Regions from separate parts of the Rhizobium sp. NLR8a genome, predicted to be linked through region 3. Evidence: predicted binding sites of a transcription regulator. Region 3 holds the regulator's gene; each other region holds the start of a gene.
The links. Region 3 encodes LexA, which represses DNA repair genes until DNA is damaged. Its sites were predicted from a motif close to TGTTCNNNNTGTGTTCNG; they were not measured.

Region 1 (10,364 bases), on a different contig from region 3:
GAGCAATTCGGTCACACGCCGGAGGATGCCGGCTCGGACGACAGCGCCGACAATCGCGCCGAGGCGCTGTCGAGCGACTGGTACGATAATGGCGGCAGCGAAAGCAGCAGCCGGCTGAACGACGAGCTCGACGCCAATTACACCAATGTTTTTCCCGATGACGGTGGTCCGCAGCGCCTCGATGCACCGGAACTCGTCGGTCAGTGGAAGTCCATGCCGGGCAGCGCCGACGGCGCCGATTACGATCTCGATGATTTTGTCGCCGGTCAGGTGTCGCTGCGCGATCATCTCGCCCAGCAGATCCCCTTCGTCCTGCCCGATATGAGCGATCGGCTGATCGCCCAGAATTTTATCGATCAGCTTGACGATGCCGGTTACATCCAGCTCGATCTCGTCGAGACCGGCGAGCGGCTCGGCACGGGTCTCACGCAGGTCGAACACGTGCTCGCCGCACTCCAGACACTCGATCCGCCGGGTGTTTTCGCCCGCAGCCTCGCCGAATGCCTGGCGATCCAGCTCCGGCAGAAGGACCGTTACGACCCTGCCATGCAGGCGCTGGTCGAAAACCTCGAACTCCTGGCGCGGCGTGACTTCGTCACGCTGAAGCGGCTCTGTGGCGTTGACGAGGAAGATCTTCTCGACATGCTCGGCGAGATCCGCCAGCTCAATCCGAAGCCCGGCAGCGGATTCGAGACGGGTGTTTCCGAAGCGATCATGCCGGATGTCGTTGTCAGGCCCTCCGCGGAGGGTGGCTGGCTGGTCGAGCTCAATCCGGATACGCTGCCGCGCGTGCTTGTTAATCAGTCCTATTTTTCCCGCGTGACCCGGAACGGTGAGGATCATGCCTTCCTTTCCGAGTGCCTGCAGAGCGCCAACTGGCTGACCCGCAGCCTCGACCAGCGGGCAAAGACCATCATGAAGGTGGCAAGCGAGATCGTCCGCCAGCAGGACGCCTTCCTGCTGCACGGTGTCGACCACCTGCGGCCGCTGAACCTGAAGACGGTGGCCGAGGCGATCAAGATGCATGAATCCACCGTCAGCCGCGTCACCTCGAACAAATATATGCTGACGCCGCGCGGCCTCTTCGAGCTCAAATATTTCTTCACCGTGTCGATCGGCGCCGTCGAGGGCGGCGACAGCCATTCGGCCGAGGCAGTGCGTCACAAGATCCGCGCGCTGATCATGCAGGAGAGCCCGGACGCGGTGCTCTCCGATGATGACATCGTCGACATGCTGAAGAAGGGGGGCGTCGATCTCGCCCGCCGCACGGTCGCGAAATACCGGGAAGCGATGAACATCGCTTCCTCGGTCCAGCGCCGCCGCGAGAAACGGGCGCTCGCCAAGGTCGCGGGCTTCTGACGCAGCAGGACGCTTCGATCTTGATCGAAGCATCCACTTCGCAATTGGCCTATTTCTCCCGTGTCTTGAACGAATATCGACGTGTCTATGACGCCGCAAAAGCCGAAGCTTGCCAGAGAACTTGTCCTGCTTTTGGTGCTGGCGACCCTCTGGGGTTCTTCCTACACCTTCATCAAGATCGGGGTCGAAACGATCCCGCCGGTGACCTTGATCGCCGTGCGCACACTGATTGCCGGCGCCATTCTGCTGGCCGTGCTTTGCCATCGGCATGTCCGCCTGCCGCGCGATGGCGCGACATGGCGCCTGTTCGTCGTCCAGGCCTGCCTGAACAGCGTCATTCCTTTCACGCTGATCGCCTGGGCGGAGCAGTCCGTCGATGCCGGACTGGCGGTGATCTTGAATTCGGCGACGCCGATCTTCACCTTCCTGCTGACCGTGTCGATAACCCGCCATGAGCAGGCGACGGCGCGAAAGCTCTTCGGCGTCGTCTCCGGGCTTGCCGGCATCTGCCTTGTCATCGGCGTCGAAGCGCTCGGCGGTCTTGGCGAAAGCCTGATGGCGCAAATCGCGATCATCCTGGCGACCATCTGTTATGCCGGGGCCGCGATTTTCAGCAAGAACTTCAGAGGCCTTGATCCTGCCGTGCCGGCGGCCGGCTCGCTGATCTCGGGCGCGGTCATTCTGATGCCTGTGAGCCTGCTCGTCGACCGGCCGTGGGGGCTCGATCCCTCGGCCGCAATCGGTGCTGGCGCTGCTTGCCCTTTCCGCCTTCTCGACGGCGCTTGCCTTTACGATCTATTTCCGTCTCGTTCAGACGCTGGGTTCGGTCGGAACCACATCGCAAGCCTATCTCCGCGTGCCGATCGGTGTCGCGATCGGCACCATCTTCCTCGGCGAAAGTCTAAGCCCGACGGCCTTGATCGGGCTCACCTGCGTCATTCTCGGTGTCATCGCCATGACGATGCCGCGCACAACGCAGGCGCGAAGCGCGTGAGATCATGAAAGGAAAGTCGCTGGAAGGCTCCTTCCGCAAGAGATTTGCCACACCTTCTGCGAGCGCGCCCGGGCCTGATTCGACGTCCTATTGACTTTCCGGTAACCTGTGGCTAGAAGCCCGCCGCAATCGGCGCCGTGAACGGCGTTTTGAAGTTATCCCCATCATCCCAAGGGAACCGAGGGCCCACAGGCCTACGCCGATCTTGCTTGAGATTGCGCGAAGTGCTTGGATGAACCCGAGGCTTGGCGTAAACTGATACCCGCAAACGACCATAAGAAGGGAAACTCCATGAGTGTGCGTGTATCCGGGAAACATATGGAAATTGGTGAATCCTTCCGTCAAAAGATCGAGGACCAAATTGCTACGGCCATCACGAAATACTTCGATGGGGGGTATTCCGGTCAGGTGACCGTCGAAAAGGCGAGTTCTCGTTTCTCGGCAGACTGCAAGCTTCATCTCGACAGCGGGGTGGTGCTTCATGCCGCCGGCGAAGCCACGGATCCGCAGCTTGCTTTCGACGCCGCTTCCGAGCGCATCGAGAAACGCCTGCGTCGCTACAAGCGCAAGCTGAAGGACCACCATGCCGGAAACCACCTGAATGGCTTTGCAGAAGTCTCCTACACGGTCATGGACTCCGTTCCTGATCACGAGGATGAAATCCCCGACGATTTCGCCCCGGCGATCGTCGCTGAAAGCACGAAGCAGTTGAAGACCATGTCCGTCGCCACCGCCGTGATGGCGCTCGACATGACCGATGAGCCGCTTCTCCTGTTCCGCAGTCCCGGCAAGGAACATCTGAACATCGTTTATCGTCGGCACGACGGAAATATTGGCTGGATCGATTCGGCCAATATCAAAGCCTGAGATCAGGGCGGTGAGCGGCGGTATCGCCGCCGCTCCTCGCATCAACTGATCCCGGCGACAGAAGGAAAAAGAAATGGCATTGGCAGATTTGCTCCATCAGGATGCGATCATTCCCGCCCTCAGAGTAAATTCCAAGAAACAGTTGCTTCAGGAATTGGCGGCAAGAGCCGCGAGGATCACCGGGCTCTCCGAACGGGAGATCTTCGACGTCATCCTGCAGCGCGAACGCCTGGGTTCGACCGGCGTCGGCAACGGTATCGCCATTCCCCACGGCAAGCTGGTGAACATTCATTCCATCGTTGGCATCTTCGCCCGGCTGGAGCAGCCTGTTGATTTCGAAGCGCTGGACGACCAGCCCGTCGACCTCGTCTTCCTGCTGCTTGCGCCGGAGGGCGCCGGCGCCGATCATCTCAAAGCCCTGTCGCGCATCGCCCGCGTCCTGCGCGATCAAGACCTGGTTGCAAAGCTGCGCGCCACCGATTCCGCCTCGGCGATCTATGCCTTCCTCAACGAGGAGCAGACGTCGAACGCTGCCTGAGCTGCATAGATACCCAAACGAAAAAGGCGCCTGATTTCGCAGGCGCCTTTTTGTTTATGGAGGGCTGAACGGTCAGAACTCTTCCCAGTTATCCCCAGCCAGGGCAGCCGAGCCATGCGATTGAGGTGTGGTGCGGCGGGTCGCCGGGGCGTGGCGAACGGCGGGAGCGGCCGCGAAATGCGAGGGGGCTGCAGCCGGCGCACGCATCTGCCTTGCCACGGAGGCGAGTGCAGTCGCATTGGCGGAGCCGGAGACGCTGAAGCGCGTAGCGAGCGCCTTCAGTGTCTGCGCTTCGTCGTTGAGCGCCACGCTGGCGGCAGTCGCTTCCTCCACCATCGCCGCATTCTGCTGCGTTACCTGATCCATCTGGTTCATGGCCTGGTTGATTTCCTTCAGCCCGACCGCCTGTTCGCTGGCCGACGCCGAAATCTCCCGGATCAGGCTGTTGATCCCCATCACTTGCTCGGCGATTTTGTGCAGCGCACCGCCGGCGCGCCCGACGAGATCGACGCCTTCCTTGACCTGGACGGCCGAGGTGTTGATCAGCGTCTTGATCTCCTTGGCGGCATTGGCCGAACGCTGCGCGAGTTCACGCACTTCCTGGGCGACGACAGCAAAACCCTTGCCGGCTTCGCCGGCGCGCGCCGCTTCGACGCCGGCGTTCAGTGCCAGCAGGTTGGTCTGGAAGGCGATTTCGTCGATGACGCCGATGATCCGCGAAACCTCCGTCGAAGACTGCTCGATCCCTTGCATGGAGGCGATGGCTTTCTGCACCACTTCGCCGGATTTTTCGGCATCCTGGCAGGCGAGGTTGACGTTGTCGGCAGCCGTGCGTGCATTCTCGGCACTCGAATCGACCTGGGCGGTGAGCTCATTCAGCGCTGCCGCCGTCTCTTCCAGGCTTGCCGCCTGTTGCTCGGTGCGTTTGGCGAGGTCGGAAGCGCTGTTGCTGATCTCCCCGGTGCCGGCGCCGATATTGACGACACTGAGGTTCATTGTAACGATGGTCTCTTCGAGGCTTGCTAGCGCGGCATTGAAATCCTGTTTCAGCTTGCCGTATTCGCCGGGAAATTCGTCGGTGATGCGGTGACCGAGATTGCCCCGCGACAGCTCCGAAAGACCGGCGCCGACGATCGAGACGATCTGGCGCTGCAGCGATAGCGATTCCTGGCGTTCCGATTCAGAACGGCCGCGCTCGGCCTCCGCGGCCCCCCGCTCTCTGGCGGCTTCGTCTTCGAGTCGCCTGGAGTCGGCGAGCTTGAAGCGGAAGCCTTCGAGCGCCTTGGCGACCGAACCGACTTCGTCGGTACGATCCTGCCCCGTGACCGGCACGGCATATTCGCCGTCGCTGAGGGTTTTGACGCTGGCGACAAGGCTGCCGAGCGGCCGCTGCACGAGTGAGCGGACGGCGAAATAGAGCGCGAGCATCACCGCGCCGAGCACGATCAGGCCGGTGGCGATCATCATGTAAGTCTGGTCTTGTACCGGCGCGTTGATCGCGGCGTGCGGGACGTCGACAAGCACGAGCCAGGTGGCATTGACGCCGGGGACCTCGAACGGATAGACGACGCGGTCGAAGGGATCGAAGCCGTCATAGGTGAGGTTGCGGACGAGGCCGGGCTGCTTGTTCGACAGCGCCGCCTTGACGACGTCGGCGCCTTCGCCGTCATATTGCTTCGTCATCAGGTCGGGGATCGGTGCGACGATCCAGTTGCCGGCCTGGGACAGCAGCGTCACCCGGCCCGAGCCGAAGGGATGCAGCGCCTGCAGCTTGTCGGTCAGCGACTTCAGCGAGATGTCGACACCGCCGACACCGATCATCTTGCCGCCCGATATGACGGGATAGGCAATGGACGTCAGCAGCGTCGGCACATCTGTTCCCTGGGCGAGGTAGGGGGTCGTGATCGCGCCCTTGCCACTGTCGGCAGCAAGCTTCCACCATTCGGCGGTATAATCATTGTCGAAGGTGGAGTACTGGATTCCACCGTCCTTGGTCTTCGACCAATAGGGCGTGAAGGCGCCGTTCTTGTTCGTGCCTTCGTCATTATTGTTGGCGATCTCGGTGGTCTTGCCGTCGAGCGCGCCGAGCTGCTCGCAGAACCAGCTGCCGAAGGCAAAGGCGTTCTGTTCGAGATTAGCTTTCAGCACGTTGATCATGCCCCTGCGGTCGAGCGACTTGCCTTCGTGGGCTCGACCGATCACGCCTGTCATGCTGCGTGCGGCACTGGCGAGTTCGCCGACATTGGCGGCGATTTCGTTGGCGATCGCTTTCGCCTCGAGATTGGCTTGGTCCATCGTCAGCGTCTGGACGCGGTCCCGGGTCTGGCCGATGAGGAAGAGATTCGAAACGATGAGAACAAGCGCGATAGCGACGCCGGTGATGACGATGAGCTTCGCCGCAAGCGATTTCATGCGAAAAATGAACATGGGGTCCTCGGGCAAGGATACGCCGAACGTGCATTCTCCGGCGCAGGAGCGAAGGCATGGCTCCGTCATGGAGCAGCCGCATCAGCCGCGGATCCGCAAGCGCGAAGACCCGGCGATCACTGGGAAGATCGCCGGAGACCTCTTAAATTTGAGTGAAACTTTAGCGGTTTGTATGATGAAAGCCGCAGAAATCTCCCTTAAAATTGAAGGAGATCTGGCGAGTTTCGCAGGCAGGCTAGCCTATATTCTGTCTGCGACTTCCTCACTCACAGGAATCGACGGTTGCGCTCCTGATTTGAGACATGCGAGTGAACCGGCGACTGCCGCCCGGTGCAGCGCCGTCCGAAAGTCGAGGCCCTCGTCGAGACTGGCGGCGAGATAGCCGCAGAAGGTGTCGCCTGCCCCGACCGTATCGACAGGATCGATCGCCAGCCCTTGCGCCCGTGAAATGACCCCATCCCGGATGGCGATGACGCCATCGCCGCCGAGCGTCACGATCAGGGTCTGGCCGGTTTCCTGATGCAGGCGGACAAGCGCTGCCTCGCGCGCTTGTGCGTCCATGCCGTCCTGTCCGGCAAGCCGCTCGAACTCGGTCTCATTGGCAATGACGATATCGGCCAGGCGACCGAGGCGCGGTGCATCGGGGATCAAGGGGGCGAGGTTGAGGATGCTGGTGATGCCCTTGGCGCGCGCGGCCGAGAGCGCGCGTTCGACGGCCGCGACAGGCACCTCGAGCTGCAACATCAGCATGTCGCCTTCGTTCATGCGGCCGACCGCGATTTCCGCATCAGCTGGCGTGACCAGGCCGTTGGCGCCCGGAACCACGGCGATCATGTTCTCGCCGTCGGCGCCGACCAGGATCAGCGCCGTGCCCGTGGGGCCGTCGACATGCTTCACGAGGGAGAGATCGGTTCCCGCCGCATCGAGCAGGGCAAGTGCATCGGCGGCAAAAGCATCCTTGCCGACGGCGCCGACCATGTGCACATAGCGGCCGGCGCGGCGGGCTGCCAGCGCCTGGTTGGCGCCCTTGCCGCCGGCAGCCGTGGCAAAACCGTTGCCGGCCACCGTCTCGCCGGGCTTCGGCAGTCGCTCGGTCGTGGCGATGAGATCCATGTTGATGGATCCGAAAACTGTGATCATCAGGCTGTCCCGTCTTTTAGAGCATGCGAATGACATCATGCCCCTGCTATTCCATGGGGCGAGACACTGCCCGAAGCGGTCACTCCTCGTCAACCACCCGAAGCTTGAGAAGGCCGGTACGGCTTTCCACCGATTTGGCCGGAGCCTCGCCATCGCGGGCGGGCTTGGCGTCACCGCCTGCCTCGAATTCCAGCGCCTCGATCTTGGCGCCGCGCCTGGTGAGCTTGTCGGCTGACGTGACCACCATGTCGATATCTTTCTGCGCCATGGCGAAGTGGCCCTGCAGCTTGCGCACCCGCTCGTCGAGGCGGCCGAGATCGTCCATCAGCAGTGCCACCTCGCCCTGGATCAGATGCGCCTGCGCCTGCATGCGCTGGTCTTTCAGCACCGCCTGGATGACCTGGATCGACAGCATCAGAAGTGATGGCGAGACGATGACGATGCGCGCTCGGTGTGCCTTCTGCACCAGCGGCTCGAAGTTCTCGTGGATCTCCGCGAAGATCGATTCCGACGGCACGAAGAGAAAGGCCGTCTCCTGGGTTTCCCCCTGAATCAGATATTTCTCCGAAATATCCCGGATATGGATCTCCATATCGCGGCGGAACTGCTGGCCGGCGATCTTGGCGGCCTCGGGGCTGCCGGCGTCACGGATGGCGTTCCAGGCTTCGAGCGGGAACTTCGCATCGATGACAAGCGGCGGCGCGCCGTTCGGCATGCGGATCGTGCAGTCCGGCCGCGAGCCGTTGGAGAGCGTCTGCTGGAAGGCATAGGCGCCCATCGGCAGGCCGTCGGCGACGATCGTCTCCATCCGCGACTGGCCAAAGGCGCCGCGCGTCTGCTTGTTCGAGAGAATCGCCTGCAGTCCGACGACGTCCTTGGCGAGCGTCTGGATATTGTTCTGCGCCGCATCGATGACCGCCAGCCGCTCCTGCAGCCGCTGCAGATTCTCATGCGTCGATTTCGTCTGCTCGGTGATCGTCGAGCTGACGCGCTGCGACATGCCGTCGAGACGTTGGCTGATTGCCTGATTGAGCTCGCTCTGACGCGCGCCGAAAACCTCGGCCATGGCCGTGATGCGGCCCTGCATCTCCGCCTGGATCTTCAAAAGCTCGGCCATGCGCGCCTCGCTTTCGCCAGCCCGCAGGCTCGCCTCCTCCGCCTGCTCGCGGCGGAGGCTGATGCCGCGCAAGAGAAGGATGATCACCAGAAGCACAAAGGCGATGAGAACGCCGCCGGCAAGCGCCAGCATGGCCGGACTGAGCGAGGCGACGGAGAGGGCGAGCGATTCGGGATGAACGGTCATGCCGCAACCATAACAGAAGATGGGGCAATATATAGATCAAAACGTGAACAAAATCGGCAATTCCCAATATCCTCTCTGTCGCTTTCCTCGCCGACGCGGAAAATCGCTGCCAGTTTAATCATTGCTCAACCATATTGGCCAAAATCTGTGCCAATGAATTCCCTCCCGCGCCGTTGCGCCAAGTACAGAGATTTCCATGACATCCCAGCAGACCGACAGTGCCCTCAGACAGCGTCTCGATTTCATCGAACTGGACGAGGCGGCGCGCCGGTCGATGCGGGATATCAGCCCCGTCATATCAGAGCTGATCGGCGCTGCCCTCGATAAGTTTTATGCCAAGATCGCCAGGACCCCCGCCGTATCGGCTTTTTTCGCCGATAAGAACCATGTCGCCCACGCCAAGAAGCACCAGCAGGATCATTGGAGCAAGCTTGCCGGCGGCGCCTTCGACGAGAGCTATGTGGACGGCGTGACCGCGGTCGGCCGAACGCATGCCCGCATCGGGCTGGAGCCGCGCTGGTATGTCGGCGGCTACGCCCTTGTCATGTCCGAACTCGTCAAGGGCATCATGGAGAAGCAGTGGCCGTCGGTCTTCGCGCGCCAGCAGGGCAAACTGCTCGCCGAGAAGCTGTCGGCGGTCATCAAGGCGGGCATGCTCGACATGGATTATTCCATCTCGGTCTATCTCGAGACGCTTGAAGCCAAACGCCAGGCTCTTGAAGAGCAGCGCGCCCAAGCCCAATCCGACCAGGCGCTTGCGCTCGAGCAGCTGCGCCGCGGCCTGGAGGCGCTGTCGAACGGCGATCTCGAGGCTACCCTGCCGTCCGACCTGCCAGGTGATTTCCGGCAAATGGCCGAGGATTACAATCGTGCCGTCAAGGCGCTTCGCCAGTCCTTTGCATCGGTGCGGGACACGTCCGGCCATATCATGAACGGCGCCGACGTCATTTCCAATGCGACCAACGACCTGGCGTTGCGCACTGCCCAGCAGGCGGCGGGCGTCGAGGAGAGCTCGGCCGCCCTGCAGCAGCTTTCCGTCAGCGTCGGCCAGACGGCCGCCAATGCCGAGAAGGCTTCGGACGCCGTACGCGAGACGCAGCAGAAGGCGAAGAATTCGGGTGAGCTCGTCACCAGCGCCGTTTCGGCGATGGCCGGCATCGAGAAATCCTCGACGGAGATTTCCAAGATCATCGGCGTCATCGACGAAATCGCCTTCCAGACCAATCTTCTGGCGCTGAACGCCGGCGTCGAGGCAGCGCGCGCCGGCGATGCCGGCAAGGGTTTTGCCGTTGTCGCCCAGGAAGTGCGCCAACTTGCCCAGCGCACGGCCGAGGCTGCCAAGGAGATCAAGAACCTGATCTCGCAGAGCTCGACCCAGGTCAATGAGGGTGTCGGCATCGTCTCCAGCACTGGCGAAGCGCTGAACGACATGATCGGCCGCATCGACATCATCAACCGCTTCGTCGCCGATATCGCCGCCGCCGCTCGCGATCAGGCGACCGGCGTCAACGAGGTCAGCGTGGCAATCCGCAGCATGGGCGAGATCACCCAGCAGAATTCCGGCATGGTTGAGCGCACGTCGGCGGAAACCGGTCGCCTCAAGGACGAGGTGGACCAATTGATCGAATTGCTGCGCCGCTTCCGCGCCCGCTCGGAAGGCCCTGCCGTCGTCGCGGCTCGCCGGGTGGCGTGAGGCGAATATGGCGAAATTCCGGGCGGGGATGCAAAAAAGCGCC
Region 2 (10,364 bases), on a different contig from region 3:
GGTGCCGAGATCCAGCAGCGAATCGATCGGCTGGTTGCCGAGCAGCCGAATGACGGCGGCGTCGACCTCCTCATCCGCCGCGTGCAGGCGGCGAAGCTCGTCCCATTCCGCGGCATTGCGGCTGAAATAGGCTTGCGCCCGCTCGGCCCGCTGGCGCTTGACAGCCGAAAGACGCTCGCCGTCACGAAGGATGGTCGGGTCGTTCTCGGAGACATGTTTCAGCAGCGCCCGCACCAGCATGGCCGCCTTGCCGTCCTGCTTGAGGCGAAAATAGGCCCAGGCGCCTTCCTGATAGCGTTCGATCAGTTCGGCCTCGCCGAGCAGCTTCAGGTGGCGGGAGATGCGCGGCTGCGACTGGCCGAGGATTTCAGTAAGATCGGTCACCGTCAGGTCGCCGCCGTCGAGAAGCGCCAGAAGACGCAGACGCGTGGGTTCTCCGGCCGCCTTCAAGACGTCCACCAGCCCATCCAGTCCCAGCTTCAAAGGTTCGCTCATCATTGGCCCAATCAAGATATAAAGATATCTTTATGTGATTTGAAAAGCGGTGGCAAGCGGCAATTCGCACTGTTCGCGAAATTGCCTGCGCAAATTGCGACGGGGTCTGACACGAAAAAGCCCCGGTCGAACCGGGGCTTCGGAAGCAGAAATGAAGCAGGGATCAGCGTGTCAGGCGCTTATGGGCCTGGCTGCCCGGATTGAGCGCATCCGGGCCGAGGCGACGGACCTTGTCCTCCTCATAATCCTCGAAGTTGCCTTCGAACCATTCGACATGGCCCTCGCCCTCAAAAGCCAGGATATGCGTCGCCAGGCGGTCGAGGAACATGCGATCGTGGCTGATGACGATGGCGCAACCGGCAAAATTCTCAAGCGCGTTCTCAAGGGCGCCAAGCGTTTCCGTATCAAGGTCGTTGGTCGGCTCGTCGAGCAGCAGAACGTTGCCGCCGGATTTCAACATCTTGGCGAGGTGAACGCGGTTACGCTGGCCGCCCGAGAGACTGCCGACCTTCTGCTGCTGATCGCCGCCCTTGAAGTTGAAGGCGCCGCAATAAGCACGGGAGTTCATGTCGAACTTGCCGAGCTTGATCACTTCGGCGCCGCCGGAGATTTCTTCCCAGACGGTCTTGTTTGGATCGAGCGCATCGCGGCTCTGGTCGACATAGCTGAGGTGCACGGTTTCGCCGATCCGGATCGTACCACCATCCGGCGTTTCCTGGCCGGTGATCATCTTGAACAGCGTCGTCTTTCCGGCGCCGTTCGGACCGATGATGCCGACAATGCCCCCCGGCGGCAGCTTCAGCGACAGGTCGTTGACCAGCGTGCGGCCGTCGAAGCCCTTGGTGATGCCCTCCATCTCGATGACCACCTGACCGAGGCGCTCGCTCACCGGGATGATGATCTGCGCGTCGCCGGGACGCTGCTTCTCGGCCGCCTCCACCAACTGCTCGTAGGATTTGATACGCGCCTTCGACTTGGCCTGGCGAGCCTTCGGGCTGGAAGCAATCCATTCCTGCTCGCGGCTGATCGCCTTCTGGCGTGATGCCTCTTCGCGGTTTTCCTGCAGCATGCGCTTGGCCTTGGCCTGCAGATAGGCGGAGTAGTTGCCTTCATAAGGGATGCCGCGGCCGCGATCGAGTTCGAGGATCCAGCCGGTGACGTTGTCCAGGAAGTAGCGGTCGTGGGTAATCATCATCACGGCGCCGGGATAGTCGCGCAGGTGCTTTTCGAGCCAGGCGATGGTTTCGGCATCCAGATGGTTGGTCGGTTCGTCGAGCAGCAGCAGATCCGGCTGCGACAGCAGCAGACGGCAGAGCGCGACGCGGCGGCGCTCACCACCGGAAAGATTGGTGACATCGGCATCGCGCGGCGGGCAGCGCAGGGCTTCCATCGCCATCTCGACCTGGCTTTCCAGATCCCAGAGGTTCTGGCTGTCGATGATGTCCTGGAGCTTCGCCCCCTCTTCCGCGGTCTCGTCCGAGTAGTTCATCATCAATTCGTTGTAACGATCGACGATCGCCGTCTTCGCGGCAACACCTTCCATGACGTTCTCGAAAACCGTCTTGGTGGGGTCGAGTTTCGGCTCCTGCTCGAGATAGCCGACCGTGGCACCCTCGGCGAGCCAGGCTTCGCCGGTATACTCCTTGTCCTGGCCGGCGATGATGCGCAGCACAGTGGATTTACCGGCGCCGTTCGGTCCGAGGATGCCGATCTTGGCATCCGGGTAGAAGGAAAGGTGGATGTTCTCCAGGATCTTCTTGTTGCCATAAGCCTTGTTGAGGCCGGACATATGATAGATGAATTGACGTGCCATGCTGCGCTGCTCCGGGCGGGAAACTTCGTTTCGTGCCGCTATGTAGGCGAAACAGCGCCTGTGAGCAACGCCGAAACCCGTTTACGCCGGATTCCGGTCAGAAGCCCGCCGCATCGACAACGCCCTCGTCACAGCCGAACGTGGTTTTTCCCGCTCCCTGGATCAGATCGGCAAGGCCCGCGCTTTTTGCCGATGCCGTTCCCGCATCCGCAGACAGGCCGATCGTCAACTCGCTGATCACCCTGACATTGCCGGCTCGCCGGCAGCTCATCTTGACGCGCTCGCCCGCACCCGGCCCGAAGCTCTTGTCGAAAGCAGCCTTGATCGCCTCGGCCTTGACCGCCTTGCCGATATTGGCGGCAAAGAGATCGCGCACGGCCGATGTATTGAGCGCATCCACTAAATGGACGCCGACGCCGAAATAATCCTCAACGCTCATTTTCGTGCAGGTGCCATGCTTTATCCATTCGTGCCGTTCAAGGCCGGATTGGGTGCCGGGCATTGCCTTTGCAAGCGACGCCTGCGTCTCGGCCGAAAGCGCAACCGCGGGCAATGTATCCCATTTGCCGTCCTTGTCGGCAGCCTTCTGGTCCTCACTGACGCCGCAATAATCCTGCCGCATCGGCCACAGGCCGTGCAGCGAGAAATTCGTCGCGTCATGGCGCTCGCCGGTCTGGCTGGCGCATTCGGGCTTCTTCTGGTTCGTCTGGCAGAAGGCGGGCTGCCAGCTCGCAGCAAGAATGAAACGGGTACGGCCATCGGCCTCCTGCGCCACGGCAGCGCCGGCAAGGATCATCGACAAGGCGAACGTAAAGGTACGCAACTGCATGCTGCTCATTTCAACCCCCAAAGAAGAACAATGCAGGAACAGATAAGCACAAAGAGTAAACGGCAGCAACCCTGAATCGCAGCCGTGCCGAAATTTGTTATCGACTGCGCGTCGCCGGAAACAGCTGACTATTGCGGGGACCTCACTGTCTTAGAGTTACGCGAGCACCGTGTCGCACTTATAGTTGCAGCATATTCGCTTAAATCGATTCCGCTTTAAGGAATTATGCAGTAGCGATCTGCTCTGCTGGGGCGGGGAGGATCCGGATGTTTTCTGATACGCAAAGACTCGCGATAGGGGAAGCGTCTCTGGCCTATCACCATGCCGAGGCTACCCACCCGGCGCGCGGCGTCCTGTTGATATCGCACGGCCTGGCGGAGCATTCGAAGCGGTACGGCCGCTTTGCCGCGGCGATGGCGGCGCGCGGCTACCACGTCTATGCCCATGATCACCGCGGCCACGGCGAGACGACGGCGCCCGACGCGCCGATTGGCCGCTTCGCCGGCCGGGATGGCGTCGACCGGGTGATCGGCGATGTCCATGCCGTGCGCGCCCATGCGGCCTCGCGCCATCCCGGCCTGAAGGTGATCCTCTTCGGCCATTCGATGGGCGGTCTCGTGGCGCTCAATGTCGCCGTCACCGCTCCGGGCGACTTCGACGCTGTCGCCGTCTGGAATTCGAATTTCGCCGTCGGCCTTGCCGGCCGAGCCGCCCAGGCGATCTTGCTTGCCGAGCGGATGCTGAAGGGCTCCGACGTGCCGAGCGGCCTCTTGCCGAAGCTCACCTTCGGAGCTTGGGGAAAATCGATCCCGGACCGCCGCACCGAGTTCGACTGGCTGTCCCGCCATGCCGATGAAGTCGACAAATATATCGGCGATCCGCTCTGCGGCTTCGATGCTTCGGTCTCGCTCTGGCTCGATCTCTTCGAACTGACGTTTCGCGCACCGCAGAAGCTCCATCTCGACCGGCTGCCGCGCGACATGCCGATCCATCTGGTCGGCGGCGGCGAGGATCCGGCGACGGGGCGTGGAAAAGCCATCCTCTGGCTGTCAAACCATTTGAAAGCGCAAGGCTTCTCTCGTATCAGCACTCGGATATATCAGGATATGCGGCATGAAACGCTGAACGAGATCGACGCCGAAGCGGCGACCGCCGCCTTCGCGGACTGGTGCGACGAGGCACTCGCAAGATCCTGAGCCAGAGAGATCCCATCATGAGCAGCACCTCCGCCCGGCCCGCTTCGTCCGCCTCCGAAGTGACGACGGGGCTTGCGCTGATGTTTCTTTCGGTGATGTTCTCGCCGCTCATCGACATCTTCGCCAAGCTTGCCGTCGTCACCGTCCCCTCCGCCGAGATCACCGCCGGCCGCTTCCTCGTGCAGGCGCTCTGCATGCTGCCGATCGTGCTATGGCGACGCAGCTTTACCGATTTCTCGTGGCGCCAGAGCCTGTTCCACGCCATCCGCGGCTTCGTCATCACCGTCTCGATGATCTCCTTCGTCACCACGCTGAAATATATGGCGGTCGCCGACGCGATCGCGATCTTCTTTATCGAGCCGATCATCGTGACGATCCTCGGCGGCATTATCCTCAAGGAGACGATCGGCTGGCGGCGCTATACCGCCTGCGGCGTCGGCTTCTTCGGGGCGATGCTGATCATCCAGCCCAGTTTCGAGGAGGTCGGCTCCATCGCGCTCCTGCCTGTCGTCAGCGCGCTCTGCATTGCGATCTTCGTGTTGATGACCCGCGTCCTCTCGCACCGGGAGGACCCCTGGTCGATGCAGTTCCAGATGGGCATCTGGGGCTTGCTCTTCTGCGCTTTCCTGCTTTTTGTCGGCGAAGGAAGCGGCTCCGATCTCTTCGATCCCGTCATGCCTGCAGGCAGCGCCTGGTTCTACGTGGCCGGCGTCGGCGCCATGGCCGCGATCGCCGGCATCCTCGGCGTCTATGCCTTTCGTGCGGCACCGGCGTCGACGCTGGCGCCGCTGCAATATTTCGAGATCGTTTCGGCAACGATCTTCGCCTGGCTTGTTTTCGGCGATTTTCCGGATGCGATCAAATGGCTCGGCATCACGATCATCATGGCGTCGGGCTTCTACATCCTCTGGCGCGAGCGCCGCTTTGCTTCAAAGCCGGTATCCGATACATCTGAGGTGACGCTGGCGCCGTAGACACCGACGGGAGGAACATGACCGAGACCGCGACGAACATGCCGCCGCTTGCCGGCATCCGGGTGATCGAGCTTGCCCGCGTGCTCGCCGGCCCCTGGGCGGGCCAGATGCTTGCCGATCTCGGCGCCGACGTCATCAAGGTGGAAAATCCCGACGGTGGCGACGACACCCGCCAATGGGGACCGCCCTTCGTCGAAGGTGCCGACGGCGAAAATCTCTCGGCCGCCTATTACCACGCCGCCAATCGCGGCAAGCGCTCAATCACCGCCGACCTCAAGAGCTCTGAGGGCCAGGATCTCGTTCGTCGCCTCACAGCCACAGCCGATGTAGTGATCGAGAATTTCAAGGTCGGAGGCCTCGTCAAATACGGGCTCGATTACGACAGCCTGCGCAAGCAGAACCCGAGGCTCGTCTATTGCTCGATCACCGGCTTCGGCCAGACCGGCCCCTATGCCGGCCTCGCCGGCTACGATTACATCGTCCAGGGCATGTCCGGCTTCATGTCGATAACAGGCGAGCCGGACGGCCAACCGATGAAGGCGGGCGTGGCGATCGCCGACATCTTCACCGGCATCTATGCCGTCTCGGCGATCGAGGCCGCCCTGATCCATGCCCTGAAAACCGGACAAGGCCAGTTGATCGACATGGCCCTGCTCGACGTGCAATCGGCCGTCCTCGCCAATCAGAACATGAATTACCTCATCACCGGCGCCGCACCGACCCGCCTCGGCAACGCCCATCCGAACATCTCGCCCTATGAGGTCGTACCGACGGCCGACGGTTATCTCATCCTGGCCGTCGGCAATGACGGCCAGTTCCGCCGCCTCTCTGCCATCCTCGGCCTGGAGACGATCGCGGATGACGAGCGTTTCTCCACCAACAAGGCCCGCGTCGCCAACCGCGGCGAGGTGCGCCGCCTGATCTCCACCGAGACGCTGAAATGGCAGAAGGCGGATCTCCTGAAGGCCTGCGAGCAGAACGCGGTTCCATCGGGCGCGATCAACACGATCGAGGAAATGTTCGCCGACCCGCAAGTGAAGGCTCGCGGTCTGCGCATCGACCTTGCCGATGCCGCCGGCACCGTCATCCCCGGGGTCAGGACGCCGGTGGGGCTGTCGGAAACACCATTGCGCTACGTCAGGCCGAGCCCGCGTCTCGGCGAACACAGGGAAGAAATTCTGGCGGAACTCGCCGAGCTTGAGAGGAAGACATCGTCATGAAGAAGGTATCATTATGAAACAAACGGGCGGGGAACTGATCGTCGAGGCGCTGAAGGCGAACGGTGTCAAACGCCTCTCCTGCGTGCCCGGCGAGAGTTTCCTCGCCGTGCTCGACGCCTTGCGTGACAGCGATATCGACGTCCTCGTCTGCCGGCAGGAAGGCGGGGCGGCGATGATGGCGGATTGCTGGGGCAGGCTCACCGGCGAACCCGGCATCTGCATGGTGACCCGCGGCCCCGGCGCCACCAACGCCTCCGCCGGCCTGCATATATCAAGGCAGGATTCGATCCCGATGATCCTCTTCATCGGCCAGGTGCAGCGTGATGCACGTGAGCGCGAGGCCTTCCAGGAGGTCGAATTCCGCCGCGCCTTCACCGAATTCGCCAAATGGGTGGGTGAAATCGACGATGCCGCCCGAATTCCCGAATTCGTCACCCGCGCCTTTGCGATCGCAACCTCCGGCCGTCCCGGCCCCGTGGTGCTGACGCTGCCGGAAGACATGCTGCGCGACGAGGTCGAGGCGCCCCTCGCCAGGCGTTATGCCAACGTCGAGGCGCATCCCGGCCCCAGCCAGATCGACGATCTCTATCTGCGTCTGCTCAAAGCTGAGCGACCGGTGGTGATCCTCGGCGGCACGCGCTGGGATGCCGATGCCGTCGCCGATTTTGCAATCTTCGCCGAGCGTTTCCAATTGCCGGTCGGCTGCTCCTTCCGCCGGCAGATGCTGTTCGATCACCTTCATCCCTGCTATGCCGGCGATGTCGGCATCGGCATCAATCCGGCGCTCGCCAAGGAGATCAAGGAGAGCGACCTGGTGATCCTGCTCGGCGCCCGCATGTCGGAAATGCCCTCGTCGTCCTACACGCTGATCGACATCCCCTACCCCCAGCAATCGCTGGTCCACGTCTATCCCGATGCGTCCGAACTCGGCCGTATCTATCGCCCGGATCTAGCGATCTGCGCGGCACCGGCCGATTTCGTCGCTGCACTTACCGATCTGAAAGCGCCGACCGAGCCGCACTGGGCGGAGCGCACGGAGCGCATGCACCAAGCCTATCTCGCCTGGTCGAAGCCGCCAGCGATAGGTCCTGGCGCTGTCCATATGGGACCGATCATGGAGTGGCTGGAGGCGAATACCAGGCAGGACGCAATCTTCACCAACGGCGCCGGCAACTATGCCACCTGGCTGCATCGCTTCCATCGTTTCCGCCGCTTCAACACCCAGGCCGCGCCCACCTCCGGCTCGATGGGTTACGGGTTGCCCGCCGCGGTGGCCGCCAAGCGGCTTTTTCCCGAGCGTGAGGTCATCTGTTTTGCCGGCGACGGCTGTTTCCTGATGCATGGCCAGGAATTCGCCACCGCCATCCGCTACGGTCTGCCGATCATCGCAATCGTCGTCAACAACGGCATGTACGGCACGATCCGCATGCATCAGGAGCGCGAATATCCCGGCCGCGTCAGCAGCACCGATCTCACCAACCCCGACTTCGCGGCCCTTGCCCGCGCCTATGGCGGCCACGGCGAGACGGTGGAAAGCACGGAGGAATTCGCCCCGGCTTTCGAGCGCGCGCGAAGAAGCGGCAAACCGGCGATCATCGAGGTGAAGCTCGATCCGGAAGCGATCACACCGACCAGAACGCTTTCGGAAATCGCGCAAACAAAAAGCCGGTAAGGGCGCCCCACCGGCTTTGAGAGACGGAACTGCGGCGAACTTAGTCGAGCGCAGCCGTAACGATGAACTCGACCTTGTATTTCGGCGCGGCGAGCTTGGCTTCGCTGGTGGCGCGTGCCGGCGGATTGGCCGGATCGATCCAGGCTTCCCAGGCTGCGTTCATCTCGCCGAAATAAGCGATGTCGGAAAGATAGACGAGGGTCTGCAGGATCTTCGACTTGTTGCTGCCGGCGGCCGCCAGCAGACGGTCGACTTCGGCGAGCGCAGACTTGCACTGATCGGTGACGCTTTCGCCCTCACCCACCTGGCCTGCGAGGTAGACCGTGTTGCCGTGAATGACGGCGCCGCTCATGCGCGCGCCGACGTCGATACGCTTAATGCTCATTATCGTCTCCTGCATCAATGAAAGGTGCCGGCGCTGAGGTTCAACGCCGGAAGTAGGAGCCCGGAAAGGGCGGTTAATTGCGGATATGCTGAGTTTTCTGATAGATCGCCGTCGAGCGCGCGCCCGAGCGGCAATAGCCAAGCATTGGCCGCGGGAATTCGTCGAGCGCGTCGACCATGCCCTGCACTGCCTCTTCGGTCACGCCCATCGGTCCAACCGGCACATGAGCGATGTCGAGTCCGAGCTCTTTGGCACGCGCCTCGATGACGGAAAACGACGCCTGGTCGGGGCTTTCATGGTCGGGGCGATGGCAGACGATCGATTTGAAGCCCAACGCCTTGATCTCATCGAGGTCCTCAAGCGTGATCTGTCCCGAAACCGAATATTCATCGTCGAGCTGGCGAATATCCATCGTCTTGTCTCCTCAAAGATCGTGGGCTGAAGGTCTACGACGGGAGGCCCGCAAGCGTCAACAACACTTCACTCACAGGAAGGCAAAGGTCAGCGCATAGCTGCGGCTTTCGCCCGGGGCGAGCATGTTGAATTCACCGGCCGCATGAAGCTCGTCGCGCAATACCCAGCGATGCGACACCGGCTCGATGCCGATAATATGAGCGGGTGCCTTCTGGTTCCGCCAAACCTGCAGATAAGGCAGCGTATCGGCGCGGAAGCGCACGTTGAGCGTCCTGCCGCCAATTGCGGCGATCGGCCCGAGCCGGACTTCCGCCGAGCCCTCCTCCGTCGCCGTCGCCGGCACACAGAAGATGCCGCCGGGCTCCTCGCCGAATGTCCAGGGGAAGCCGCCATTCTCCAGCATCCGGCCTTCGAGCCGCGTGCCGTCGTCCAGCCATTTGCCGCCGACATTCATATGGTACATCAGGAAGGTCGGCACCGCCTGATCGCTGGTATTGATAACCCGGTCTTCGAGCCGCACCTCGCCGTTCGCGCCGTCGATCCGCCACAGCCGCTCGATGCGCTGCGGCAGTCCCTCGACCGTGGTAATGTCGATATCGGCGCGGCATTCGGCATTGCCATTCTCGTGTTTCGTCCACAGGATCTTGGCGGCGTGGCCGGAGGCCGATCCGTGCAGCGGATAGACCTTGCCGTCGGCACGGCCGGCGATCGGCTGGCGATGGCGGATATGGTCCGGGCCGCAGGTGAAGAGGAAACCTTCGAGCGAGTGATCGATTCGCGGATCGCCATCGTCCGGAATGGCACGCTTTGGCGCAATATCGACGCCGTCGACAATGCATCCGCCGATATCGAGCACCGATGTTTCATCCAGCATCAGGCGCGGCCCGCTTGCAGCGGCAAATTCGATCATCTCGGTCTCCTCAAGGTTAGCGGCCGCCGTAGCGTTAGAGCTTTTCCGGGTTAGATTGCAGCATTCTGTTGGCTCAAACGGTCGGATGGTCGACCGGCCGGCGCGCGTCGTAGCCAAGCTCTACGGCCAAGCCGGCCGGTCGATCAGCCGCCCTGTTTCAGCCAACCCTCCCGCAAATTTGGCTGGCAAATCTGCAAGACTTTGGAATCGCCGGACGCACATCGCTTCGCCACGGCGAAGCGGTGCGGCCGGTGGGCCGGGCATGTTTCCGCCAGGATCAGAGGCGATCGGCTCGGACGTACCTTGGGGTATGCCCTTCGCCAATCGCCTTTGCCCTGACGAAAACCTGCTCCGGCAGAATGCCGCAGTCTAACCCGGAAAAGCTCTAAGTTTCGCGCCCTCTTTCGTCAATCGCGCCGTTCTCCTCTTGCGCTTTTGCCGCAACCGCGGATTTTG
Region 3 (10,364 bases):
GGCAGTCTCCTTTCGGTGCATTGCGTCTGGATTACGCAATCCCGGTTCTCAAGGAAGACTTCGACAAGACGCAGAACTTCAAGTTTGGCATCAACAACCAATTCTGATATCGGCAGTCCGGAACTGTAAGACTCAATTCCGTTCTGGAGCATTGCCGATGGAGCAAAACGGTTTTTTTCTGCCCCATGAAGGTCTGAGGCTCGCTGAGCTGGCAGAGTTTCTTGGGGCAGAACTCGCCAATTCCGATCATGCCGATGTTATCGTCAAGTCTGTCGCCCCCATCAGCCGGGCGCGGGCTGGCGATGTCTGTTATATCCTGTCGCGCCGTAACCGGGAGGAGTTTGCGACATGCGAGGCCTCGGCGGTGATCTGCGACAAAGCGCTTGCCGATCTCGTTCCTCCGCATCTTCCGGTTATCTTTTCGTCCAATCCGCATGCTGCCTTCGCAATGGCGGGAGGCTTGTTCTACCCCGCAGCATTGCGTCCGGTCGCTCTTTCGGGTGAAAGCGAGATTGCTCCGAGCGCGATCATCGATCAGAGCGCCAAACTTGAAAAGGGCGTGATCGTCGAACCGTTGGCCGTGATTGGTGCGCATGCCGAGATCGGGACGGGAACGCGCATCGGCGCGAACAGCGTCATTGGCCCGAATGTCAAGATCGGCCGGGATTGTTCGATTGCGGCTGGAGCGAGCATTCTTTGCGCGCTGATCGGCAATGGCGTCATCCTCCACAATGGCGTTCGGATCGGCCAGGATGGTTTTGGTTATGCACCGGGGCCGCGCGGCATGATCAAGATCGTTCAGATCGGCCGGGTGATTATCCAGGACAATGTCGAGATCGGCGCCAACACCACCGTCGACCGCGGCGCCATGGACGACACTGTGATCGGCGAGGGGACAAAAATCGACAATCAGGTCCAGATTGGCCACAACGTCCAGATCGGCCGCCATTGCGCCATCGTTTCGCAGGTCGGCATCGCCGGCAGCACGAAGATCGGCAATGGCGTGCAGATCGGCGGCCAGGTGGGAATCAAGGGGCATGTGACGATCGGTGACGGCGTGCAGATCGCTGCCAAAAGCGGTATCATGACCGACCTTGCCGCCGGCGGACAATATGGCGGTGTCCCTGCACGTCCGCTAAAAGACTATCTGAGAGAGGCCGCGCAACAGGTGTCGAAGTCCAAGTTGCGCGGGAGGAACCCTGGAGGCAAGCAAGATGACTGAGGAAGCCACGACGACGCTTTCTTCGGCTGATATTTCCGAAATCATGAAGCTGCTGCCGCATCGCTATCCGTTTCTCATGGTCGACAAGATCATCGAGATCGACGGCGACAACGCGGCGATCGGCATCAAGAACGTCACGGTGAACGAGCCGCATTTCACCGGCCATTTTCCCGAAGCGCCGATCATGCCCGGGGTTTTGCTGATCGAGGGCATGGCGCAGACGGCGGGCGCCATCTGCGCCAAGAAGGAAGGGCAGACCGGCAACCTCGTCTACTTCATGACCATCGAGAATGCGCGCTTCCGCAAGCCGGTCGTGCCCGGCGACCGCGTCGAATTCCACGTGAAGAAGCACAAGCAGCGTGGCAATATCTGGAAATTCCATTGCGACGCCAAGGTCGACGGCGCACTTGTCGCCGAAGCCGATATCGGCGCGATGATCGTTCGTAAGGATCAGGCATGAGCAATATCGCCGAAAGCGCCCGTATTCATCCGATGGCTGTCGTCGAAGACGGAGCTACCATCGGCGAGGGCGTCAAAATCGGTCCTTTCTGCCATGTCGGGCCGCATGTTGTCCTGCATGCGAATGTCGAGCTCCTGGCGCATGCGGTCGTCAACGGCCGCACCGTGATCGGCAAAGGCACGCGCATCTTTCCGATGGCCGTGGTCGGCGGTGATCCGCAGAGCGTGCACCACGGCGGCGAGGAAACGACGCTGACGGTCGGCGCCAATTGCACGATCCGCGAAGGTGTGACGATGAACACCGGCACGGCCGATTTCGGCGGCCAGACGATCGTTGGCGACAACAACCTTTTCCTTGCCAATTCCCACGTCGCGCACGACTGCCGGGTCGGCAACCATGTGATCATGTCGAACAACGTCATGCTCGCCGGCCATGTCGTCATCGAGGATCGCGTTATCCTGGGCGGCGGCTCGGCTGTTCACCAGTTCACCCGCGTCGGCCGCCACGCCTTCGTCGGCGGCCTGTCGGCGGTGAGTTACGATGTCATTCCCTATGGCATGCTGAACGGTAATCCAGGTCTGCTGGGCGGCCTCAACGTCGTCGGCATGACGCGGGCCGGCATCGACCGCGCTGTCATCCACCGGGTGCGCCGCGCCTACAAGGCGATCTTCGAAGGAACGGGCTCCGTGCGCGAAAACGCCGCCGCGATCCGTGAGGAATATGCCGATTGCGAGCAGGTGGTGCAGATCCTCGACTTCATTGCAGCCGACAGCGACCGCGCACTGTCCTCGCCGACCCGGGGGCAGAAGGGCTAGTCCGTGGCTTTAACAGGCGACACCGCTGCGGGCCGGTTGGCGATCATCGCCGGCGGTGGCCTTCTGCCTTGCTATGTCGCCGAAGCCGCGCGCGCGGCTGGCGAAAATCCCGTTATCGTCGCGCTGAAGGACGAAAGTGATCCACGTTGGGAAGGCTATGATCACGCCGTTATCGGCATCGGCGATTTCGCCGCCCTTGAGGGCCTCTTCAACCGATATGGCGTCGGACGTGTGGTGATGTCGGGAAGTGTGCGCCGCCGGCCGGAATGGCGCGAGGTGCGCCCGACGTTGCGCATTCTGATGAAGGTCCCGGCCGCCATTCGCACATTGCTCTCAGGCGGCGACGATACGGTTCTGCAGATGGTGATCCGGTTGATCGAGGGGAACGGGCGGCGGGTCGTCGGCGCCCACGAGATCGCCCCCGACCTGCTCGCTTCCGTTGGCCCGCTTGGTGCCGCCGCCCCCGGCGAGGAAGACCGGCGAGATATCAGCCGAGCCGCCGATGCCGCCGAGACGCTTGGCCGGCTGGATGTCGGGCAGGGTGCAGTCAGCATCGGCGGGCGCGTTGTCGCGCTGGAAGGACTTGAGGGCACAGATGAGATGCTGGACCGTGTTGCCGGCCTCAGGACCGCCGGACGGATTTCGCCGCGCCGCCGCGGCGTGCTCGTCAAGCTCTGCAAGCCGCAACAGGACATTCGCGCTGACCTGCCGGCGATCGGCGTTGCCACAATCCTGAACGCTGCGAAAGCCGGCCTTGCCGGCATCGCAATCGAGGCCGGTCGCTCGCTGGTGCTTGATCGGACCGCGGTCATCAGCGCCGCCGACGAGGCTGGGTTGTTCGTCTGCGGCATCGATCGTGGTCTGCCGGCATGGGGGCTCGAATGAACGGAGCGCCGCTGAAGATCGCCGTCATTGCCGGGGAAGTGTCGGGCGATCTGCTTGGCGCCGATCTCATCGCGGCGCTGAAGCGGATTTACAGCGGGCCGGTGGAACTTGTCGGCGTTGGCGGCGAGGGGCTGCAGGCGGAGGGGTTGAAATCCCTGTTCGATTTTTCCGAGCTGTCGATCATGGGCATCACCCAGGTGCTGAGCCGGCTGCCAAGGCTGTTTGGCCTGATCCGTCAAACCACGGCTGAGATCGTCGCCGCAAAGCCGGATATCCTTGTCATCATCGACAGTCCCGATTTCACCCATCGCGTCGCCAAGCGCGTGCGCACCGCGTTGCCCGATCTGCCGGTCGTCAATTACGTCTGTCCGAGCGTCTGGGCCTGGAAGGAATATCGCGCCACGCGCATGCTCGCCTATGTCGATCACGTGCTTGCCGTCCTGCCCTTTGAACCGGCAGCCATGCAGCGCCTCAATGGGCCGGCGACGACCTACGTCGGGCATCGTCTGGTCGCCGACCCAGCGCTGCTGGAGACACGTCGCCTGCGCCTGGGAAGGCAGCCAGGTAACGGTCCGATCCTGCTTCTTCCTGGCTCGCGCTCCTCCGAGATCCAGAAGCTTCTGCCTTACTTCGAGATCGCCGCGAATGAACTCGTCGCCCGCAATGGGCCGACACGCTTCATTCTGCCGACGGTGACGCACAGGCAAGCGCTTGTCCACGAAATCACGGCGGCGTGGGCGGTAAAGCCGGAAATCGTCGTCGGCGCGCAAGCAAAATGGAAGGCCTTTGCCGAGGCCGATGCGGCCATGGCGGCGTCCGGAACCGTTATTCTCGAACTCGCCCTTGCCGACGTTCCCGTCGTCTCCGCCTACAAGGTCGACTGGATCATGCGCATGCTGACATCGGGCATCAAGACCTGGACCGGTGCGCTGCCGAACCTGATCGCCGATTACCCGGTCGTGCCGGAATATCTGAACGATGTCGTTCGCGGTGCAAGCCTTGCGCGCTGGATGGAAAGGCTGTCGGCCGACACCTATCAGCTTAAGGCGATGAAGGAAGGCTACGAGCTCATCTGGCAGCGCATGCAGACGGAAAAGCCGCCCGGCGAACAGGCCGCCGAAATCCTTCTCGACGTTTTGAACAAGAAAAAACCCGGCCATTCCTGACCGGGTTTCTTTTGAGCTCTGAAGCGATCAGCGCTTCGAAACCGGGATGTAGTCGCGCTTCGGTTCGCCGACATAGAGCTGGCGCGGACGGCCGATGCGCTGTTCCGGATCCTCGATCATCTCGTTCCACTGGGCGATCCAGCCGACGGTGCGGGCAAGCGCGAAGAGCACGGTGAACATGGTGGTGGGGAAGCCCAGCGCCTTCAGCGTGATGCCGGAATAGAAGTCGATATTGGGATAGAGCTTCTTCTCGATGAAATATTCGTCGGTGAGCGCAATGCGCTCCAGCTCCATCGCAACTTCCAGCAACGGATCGTCCTTGATGCCAAGTTCGCCAAGCACTTCATGCGTCGTCTTCTGCATGATCTTGGCGCGCGGATCATAGTTCTTATAGACGCGGTGGCCGAAGCCCATCAGCCGGAACGGATCGTTCTTGTCCTTGGCGCGGGCGACATATTCCGGAATGCGGTCAACGGTGCCGATTTCTGTCAGCATGTTGAGAGCCGCTTCGTTGGCGCCGCCATGGGCGGGGCCCCAGAGGCAAGCGATGCCGGCAGCGATGCAGGCGAACGGATTGGCGCCCGACGAACCGGCGAGACGGACGGTCGAGGTCGAAGCGTTCTGCTCGTGATCGGCATGCAGGATGAAGATGCGGTCCATGGCGCGGGCAAGCACCGGATTGACCACATATTCCTCGCAGGGGACGGCAAAGCACATGCGCAGGAAGTTCGACGCATAGTCGAGGTCGTTCTTCGGGTAAACGAAGGGCTGGCCGATATGATACTTGTAGGCCATAGCGGCAAGCGTCGGCATCTTGGCGATCATGCGCAGGCTGGCGACCATGCGCTGGTGCGGATCGGTGATGTCTGTGGAGTCGTGATAGAAGGCCGACAGGGCGCCGACACAGCCGCACATCACAGCCATCGGATGCGCATCACGGCGGAAGCCGGTGAAGAAGCGGCTCATCTGCTCATGCACCATCGTGTGGTGCGTGACGCGATAGTCGAAGTCCTTCTTCTGCGCGGCCGTCGGCAGTTCGCCGTAGAGCAGGAGGTAGCAGACCTCGAGGAAGTCGCCGTGCTCGGCAAGCTGCTCGATTGGATAGCCGCGGTGCAGCAGCACACCTTCGTCACCGTCGATATAGGTGATTTTGGATTCACAGGATGCGGTCGAGGTGAAGCCCGGATCGTAAGTGAAGGAAGCGGTGTTTTTGTAGAGGGCACCGATGTCGATGACGCTCGGGCCGATCGTGCCGCTTTTAACGGCGAGGTCGACTGATTTGTCACCGATTTTTATTGTAGCGCTTTGATCCGTCATGCTGATCCTCCGAAATGTCGGTGGCGCCACAAAAGCGCCATAGGGGTTAAGCGTCCTTTCCGATAGCTATATGATCGTGACGCTAATGCCAAGTTACCGTGATGGCATTTTGTGCATTGCGGCATCACCTTTTAGGCACCGCAGCGATGAGCCGCACGCATAACGGAAGCCGATGATTCGACTTGCCTTTTGCTCCTTTGGGTTTTCCTTCGTATTTCAACCGATTATTCTTGCCGGATTTGCGTGAAGGTTGCATTCTGGCGACTTCGCGGGGCATTTTGGGCGGCGCATGCAGGAACAGACGACAGCCGAATTGCGGCCGCAAGTGGGCGCCGGCCTTGCCGATCCGCCGAATTTTCCTGCGCCTGCGGTGGTGACTCAATCGGTAAGGACGCAGTCGCAGACCCCGTTGCGTCATCGGCTGCTGGCCGCCGCCCGGCAATCGCTGCCTGCCGGAGCCTACATGCTGGGCGAAGAGGCCGATTATGGCCGAATGCTGCTGTTCTCGCCGGTCTTCCTCGGAGCCGGCTCGGCCTTCTGGTTTCTTGCGGCATCGGATTTGCCCCTCGTTCCATCGCTGCTCTGCTTGCTGGTGTCGGCGGCCGCGGTTTTCCTCACCGGTCCCAGCCGGCCGGCCTTGCGCGCAAGTTTGATGGCGCTGGCACTTTTCGCCGGCGGCATGCTCTCGGCTCAGTTTGAGAGCTGGCGGGCTTCGACGGTGATCCTCGATTCATCCGTGACGACGACGGTGACCGGCCGTGTCGAACGGCGGGAAGGGGACGGCCGCGGGCGCTGGCGCTACATTCTTGCCGTCACAGGCACCGAGGCTCCGGAGCTGAAACGGCCGCCGAGACGCATCACCGCGATCGTCCGGGGCGCCGATGCGCCTTTCGAAATCGGCGACATCATCACCGGCAAGGCACGGCTGACACCGCCGGCGGGCCCCGCACTTCCCGCGCTCAACGATTTCTCCTTCGGTGCCTATTTCGACGGCATCGGTGCCAACGGTTTCTTCTATGGTGCGCCGGAGAAACTCGACTTGGAGGCAGGCCCGCAGGCGGCCAGCTCGACGTCGGACGCTCTGCTCGAATGGCTCTACCGGCTGCGCAGCAGCATCGGCGACCGCATAAGATCGATCCTGCCCGGCGATACCGGCGCTTTTGCCGCTGCTCTGGTGACGGATGAACGGCGCGCCATCTCGAAGACGACGACGGAGGCGCTGCGCCAGTCCGGCCTTGCCCATATCGTCGCGATCTCGGGCCTCAACATGGCGCTGTCGGCCGGCATCTTCTTCGTCGGCTTCCGCATGCTGCTCTGCCTCTTTCCCGGCGTCGCCCAAGCCTATCCGACAAAGAAGATCGCCGCCGCCGGTGCGCTCATGGCCGTCACCGCCTATTACCTGATCTCCGGTTTCGGGGTTTCGGCCGAGCGCGCTTTTATCATGATGACCATCATGCTGATTGCCGTCTTCTTCGATCGGCCGTCGATCAGCCTGCGCAATGTCGTTCTCTCTGCGCTCATCATCATCGCCATTTCACCTTCGGAAGTATTGGGACCGAGCTTTCAGATGTCCTTTGCCGCGACATTGGCTTTGGTATCGGGCTATCAGCTGTGGAAGGACAGGCGTGTCCGTGAAAACGCTTTCCTGAAATTGCCGATCATCAGGCCGGTGGTTGTCGTCGCCGGTTTCTTCGGCGGCGTCTTCCTGACCTCGCTGATCGGCGGTTTTTCCACCGCCCTGTTTTCGATCGAGCATTTTCATCGCCTGACGGCTTACGGCCTGCCGGCAAACCTTGCGACGATGCCGATCATCTCCTTCATCGTCATGCCGGCCGGGCTGCTGGCGATGCTGCTCATGCCCTTCGGGCTGGATGCTCCGCTCTGGACGGTGGTCGGATTCGGCCTCGATCTGGTGATTGCGGTTGCCAAGACGGTGTCCGGCTGGGGCGGCGATATCGGCATCGGCCGCTTGCCCGCCTGGTATTTCGCAGTGGCGGTGGCAGGCTTTCTGCTGCTGACGCTGCTGCGCACCCGGCTGCGCCATGTCGGCACATCCATCATCGCCGTCTCGACACTCACCGTACTGCTGCTGCCGGCTCCCCGCCCGCCGGATCTGGTGATTTCGGAGGATGGTGGTCTGGTTGCGGTCGTTGCGGCTGAGGCAATCGCGTCCAACCGTGAAAACCCGCCGGATTTCATCTTCGACCAGTGGCAGCGAGCGCTGGTCCTGCCGACACATGTTCCACCGAAGATGCTGGATGGTCCGGCTATCCCGCCGGAAGGAGAAGACCGCCGAGTCAGGCTTTCCCGCGATCAGCAGAACGAAGCGAGCGCAGCGATGCGGGCAGCCGCAGCAGGCGGTGAAGCAAACCGGTTTTCCTGCGTCAAGAAGGCGTGGTGCACATCACGACTCGGCAATGGCCATATCGTCACCGTCATCGACAATGCCGCCTATCTCGGCCCGGCCTGCGATACGGCCGATATCGTCGTGACCTCGGTCCGCCTGCGTTTCAACAGCTGCCGTTCAGGCGGGACGCTCTTCACCGGCGAGACGCTCCGCAGGACCGGTTCCGTCGAATTGCGCTTCGCCGATGCCGGCCTGCAGGTCGCAACCGCATTCGAGGCGCTATCGCGGCCATGGATGCGCCATCGCGCCTATGATTGGCGCAAAGACAGTTTTACCGAATCCGGTCCGGCTGCTGTCAGTGATAACGGCGAATGAGGCCGACGAGCTTGCCCTGCACCTTGACGCGGTCCGGCCCGAAAATCCGGGTCTCGTAAGCCGGGTTGGCGGCTTCCAACGCGATCGAGGCGCCCTTCCGGCGGAAGCGTTTCAGCGTTGCTTCCTCGTCGTCGACGAGGGCAACGACGATGTCGCCGGGACTTGCGGTGCTGCCGTTGCGGATGATCACGGTGTCGCCGTCGAAGATGCCGGCGTCGATCATCGAATCGCCCTTGACCTCCAGCGCGTAGTGCTCACCGGAGCCAAGCATGTCCGCGGGAATGACGATGTCATGCGTGTTGTTCTGGATCGCCGAGATCGGAACGCCGGCGGCGATTCTTCCCATGACCGGCACGGAGACAGAGTTGCCGTTGTCGGCGACCGGCTTTGCGGCAGCGGGGGCGGCGACCGGCTGGGGTTTGCCGAGGCTGCCCTCGATGACGCTCGGCGAAAAACCGCGGCGCTGTTGCAGGCTGGGGTTATAGGCCTCCGGAAGCTTGATCACTTCAAGCGCCCGGGCGCGATTCGGTAGGCGGCGAATGAAGCCGCGCTCCTCGAGCGCCGTGATCAGGCGGTGAATGCCGGATTTCGAGGCGAGATCCAGGGCATCCTTCATTTCGTCGAAGGAGGGAGGGACGCCGGATTCCTTCATGCGCTCATGAATGAAAAGGAGAAGCTCCTGTTGTTTGCGCGTGAGCATCGACGTCAGACCCCTGATTGAAACAAATCCAGAACAGACACTATATGTTCCATATGTGTTCCGCAAGTAGCTAAATTTCCGTAAAACTTCGGGCCAACTCGTCGAGATTTTTAATTTCATTCGACGGGATTGGCGCACATCGCTTGCATTCGGGGAGGGGCTGTCGCACATCTTTGCCCCTTTCAGGAGGATATCATGAACGCGCATTCCGCCAAGTCGCATCCGCTGGATCACGTCGTGCTGCCGGTGGTCAATATCGATCTGGCGCGTGAGAGGCTCGGCAAGCTCGGTTTCACCGTCGCCGCCGATGGGCGCCATCCCTTCGGAACGGAGAATGCCTGCGTCTTTTTCGCCGACAAGACCTATCTGGAGCCGCTTGGCGTGGCGAGCGTCGAGGAGAGCGAGGCAGCGGCCCGCCACGGCAATGTCTTCATCGCCCGCAATCGCGCCTTCCGCTTCCGCTGCGGCGAGGAGGGATTGTCTGCGCTGGCCTTCCTCAGCGAGGATGCCGGCCTCGATCATAAGCGCTTCGTCAGCAACGGCGCGAGCGCCGGCGAGATGTTGCAATTCAGCCGGCCGATGCGGATGCCGGATGGTTCGGAGACCGTCGGCAGCTTCAAGCTGGCCTTTGCAGCTGATCTGCGCGCACCCGATTTCTTTCTCTTTACCTGCCAGCGCATCAATTCCTTCCCGACAGATCGCGCCGCGCTGGAGACGCATGCCAATGGCGTGATCGGCATTGCCGAGATCGCGCTTTGTGCGCCGGACCCGGCGGCATTCGCCGCCTTCGTCGGGCTTGCGATAGGGCAGGCGGCGGCGGAGAAAACCGGTTTCGGCGTGAATATCGCGGCATCAAATGCGAAGATCAGCCTGATGACGCCCGAAGGGCTGGAGGCCTATTTCGAGCTTGCCGTCTCATCCGCCGATCGTGGTCTGCGCGGCCGGGTAATCCTCTTCACCGTCGCCGATCTTGCCGTGACAGAAGCGCATTTGGGTGCTAACGGGATCACATTCACGCGCAAGAACAATCGCATTCTGGTGAAGTCTACGCCCGGGCAGGGTGCGCTCTTCGCCTTC

Region 1: HJC04_RS09060 (DNA recombination protein RmuC) is a predicted target of LexA. The motif match lies at 8,661-8,678, and genes of this name have one in related genera.
Region 2: HJC04_RS07790 (ribonuclease T2 family protein) is a predicted target of LexA. The motif match lies at 3,161-3,178, and genes of this name have one in related genera.

The regions. Positions count from the first base shown of each region.
Region 1 covers NZ_JABDWI010000004.1:162,176-172,539, forward strand. The annotation lists gene rpoN (RNA polymerase factor sigma-54) at 1-1,359, shown strand, start outside; partial or broken gene HJC04_RS09035 (DMT family transporter) at 1,447-2,353, shown strand; gene hpf (ribosome hibernation-promoting factor, HPF/YfiA family) at 2,645-3,220, shown strand; gene ptsN (PTS IIA-like nitrogen regulatory protein PtsN) at 3,294-3,758, shown strand; gene HJC04_RS09050 (methyl-accepting chemotaxis protein) at 3,831-6,185, opposite strand; gene HJC04_RS09055 (ribokinase) at 6,426-7,325, opposite strand; gene HJC04_RS09060 (DNA recombination protein RmuC) at 7,405-8,628, opposite strand; gene HJC04_RS09065 (globin-coupled sensor protein) at 8,825-10,321, shown strand.
Region 2 covers NZ_JABDWI010000003.1:417,436-427,799, forward strand. The annotation lists gene HJC04_RS07780 (metalloregulator ArsR/SmtB family transcription factor) at 1-495, opposite strand, end outside; gene ettA (energy-dependent translational throttle protein EttA) at 659-2,308, opposite strand; gene HJC04_RS07790 (ribonuclease T2 family protein) at 2,406-3,146, opposite strand; gene HJC04_RS07795 (alpha/beta fold hydrolase) at 3,404-4,333, shown strand; gene HJC04_RS07800 (DMT family transporter) at 4,351-5,307, shown strand; gene HJC04_RS07805 (CaiB/BaiF CoA-transferase family protein) at 5,325-6,527, shown strand; gene HJC04_RS07810 (thiamine pyrophosphate-binding protein) at 6,541-8,199, shown strand; gene HJC04_RS07815 (RidA family protein) at 8,240-8,584, opposite strand; gene HJC04_RS07820 (TIGR01244 family sulfur transferase) at 8,658-8,996, opposite strand; gene HJC04_RS07825 (DUF4432 family protein) at 9,069-9,908, opposite strand; gene HJC04_RS32215 (hypothetical protein) at 9,994-10,281, shown strand.
Region 3 covers NZ_JABDWI010000007.1:200,985-211,348, forward strand. The annotation lists gene bamA (outer membrane protein assembly factor BamA) at 1-107, shown strand, start outside; gene lpxD (UDP-3-O-(3-hydroxymyristoyl)glucosamine N-acyltransferase) at 158-1,222, shown strand; gene fabZ (3-hydroxyacyl-ACP dehydratase FabZ) at 1,215-1,682, shown strand; gene lpxA (acyl-ACP--UDP-N-acetylglucosamine O-acyltransferase) at 1,679-2,497, shown strand; gene HJC04_RS15315 (LpxI family protein) at 2,501-3,382, shown strand; gene lpxB (lipid-A-disaccharide synthase) at 3,379-4,548, shown strand; gene gltA (citrate synthase) at 4,576-5,865, opposite strand; gene HJC04_RS15330 (ComEC/Rec2 family competence protein) at 6,155-8,587, shown strand; gene lexA (transcriptional repressor LexA) at 8,568-9,287, opposite strand; gene HJC04_RS15340 (VOC family protein) at 9,483-10,364, shown strand, end outside.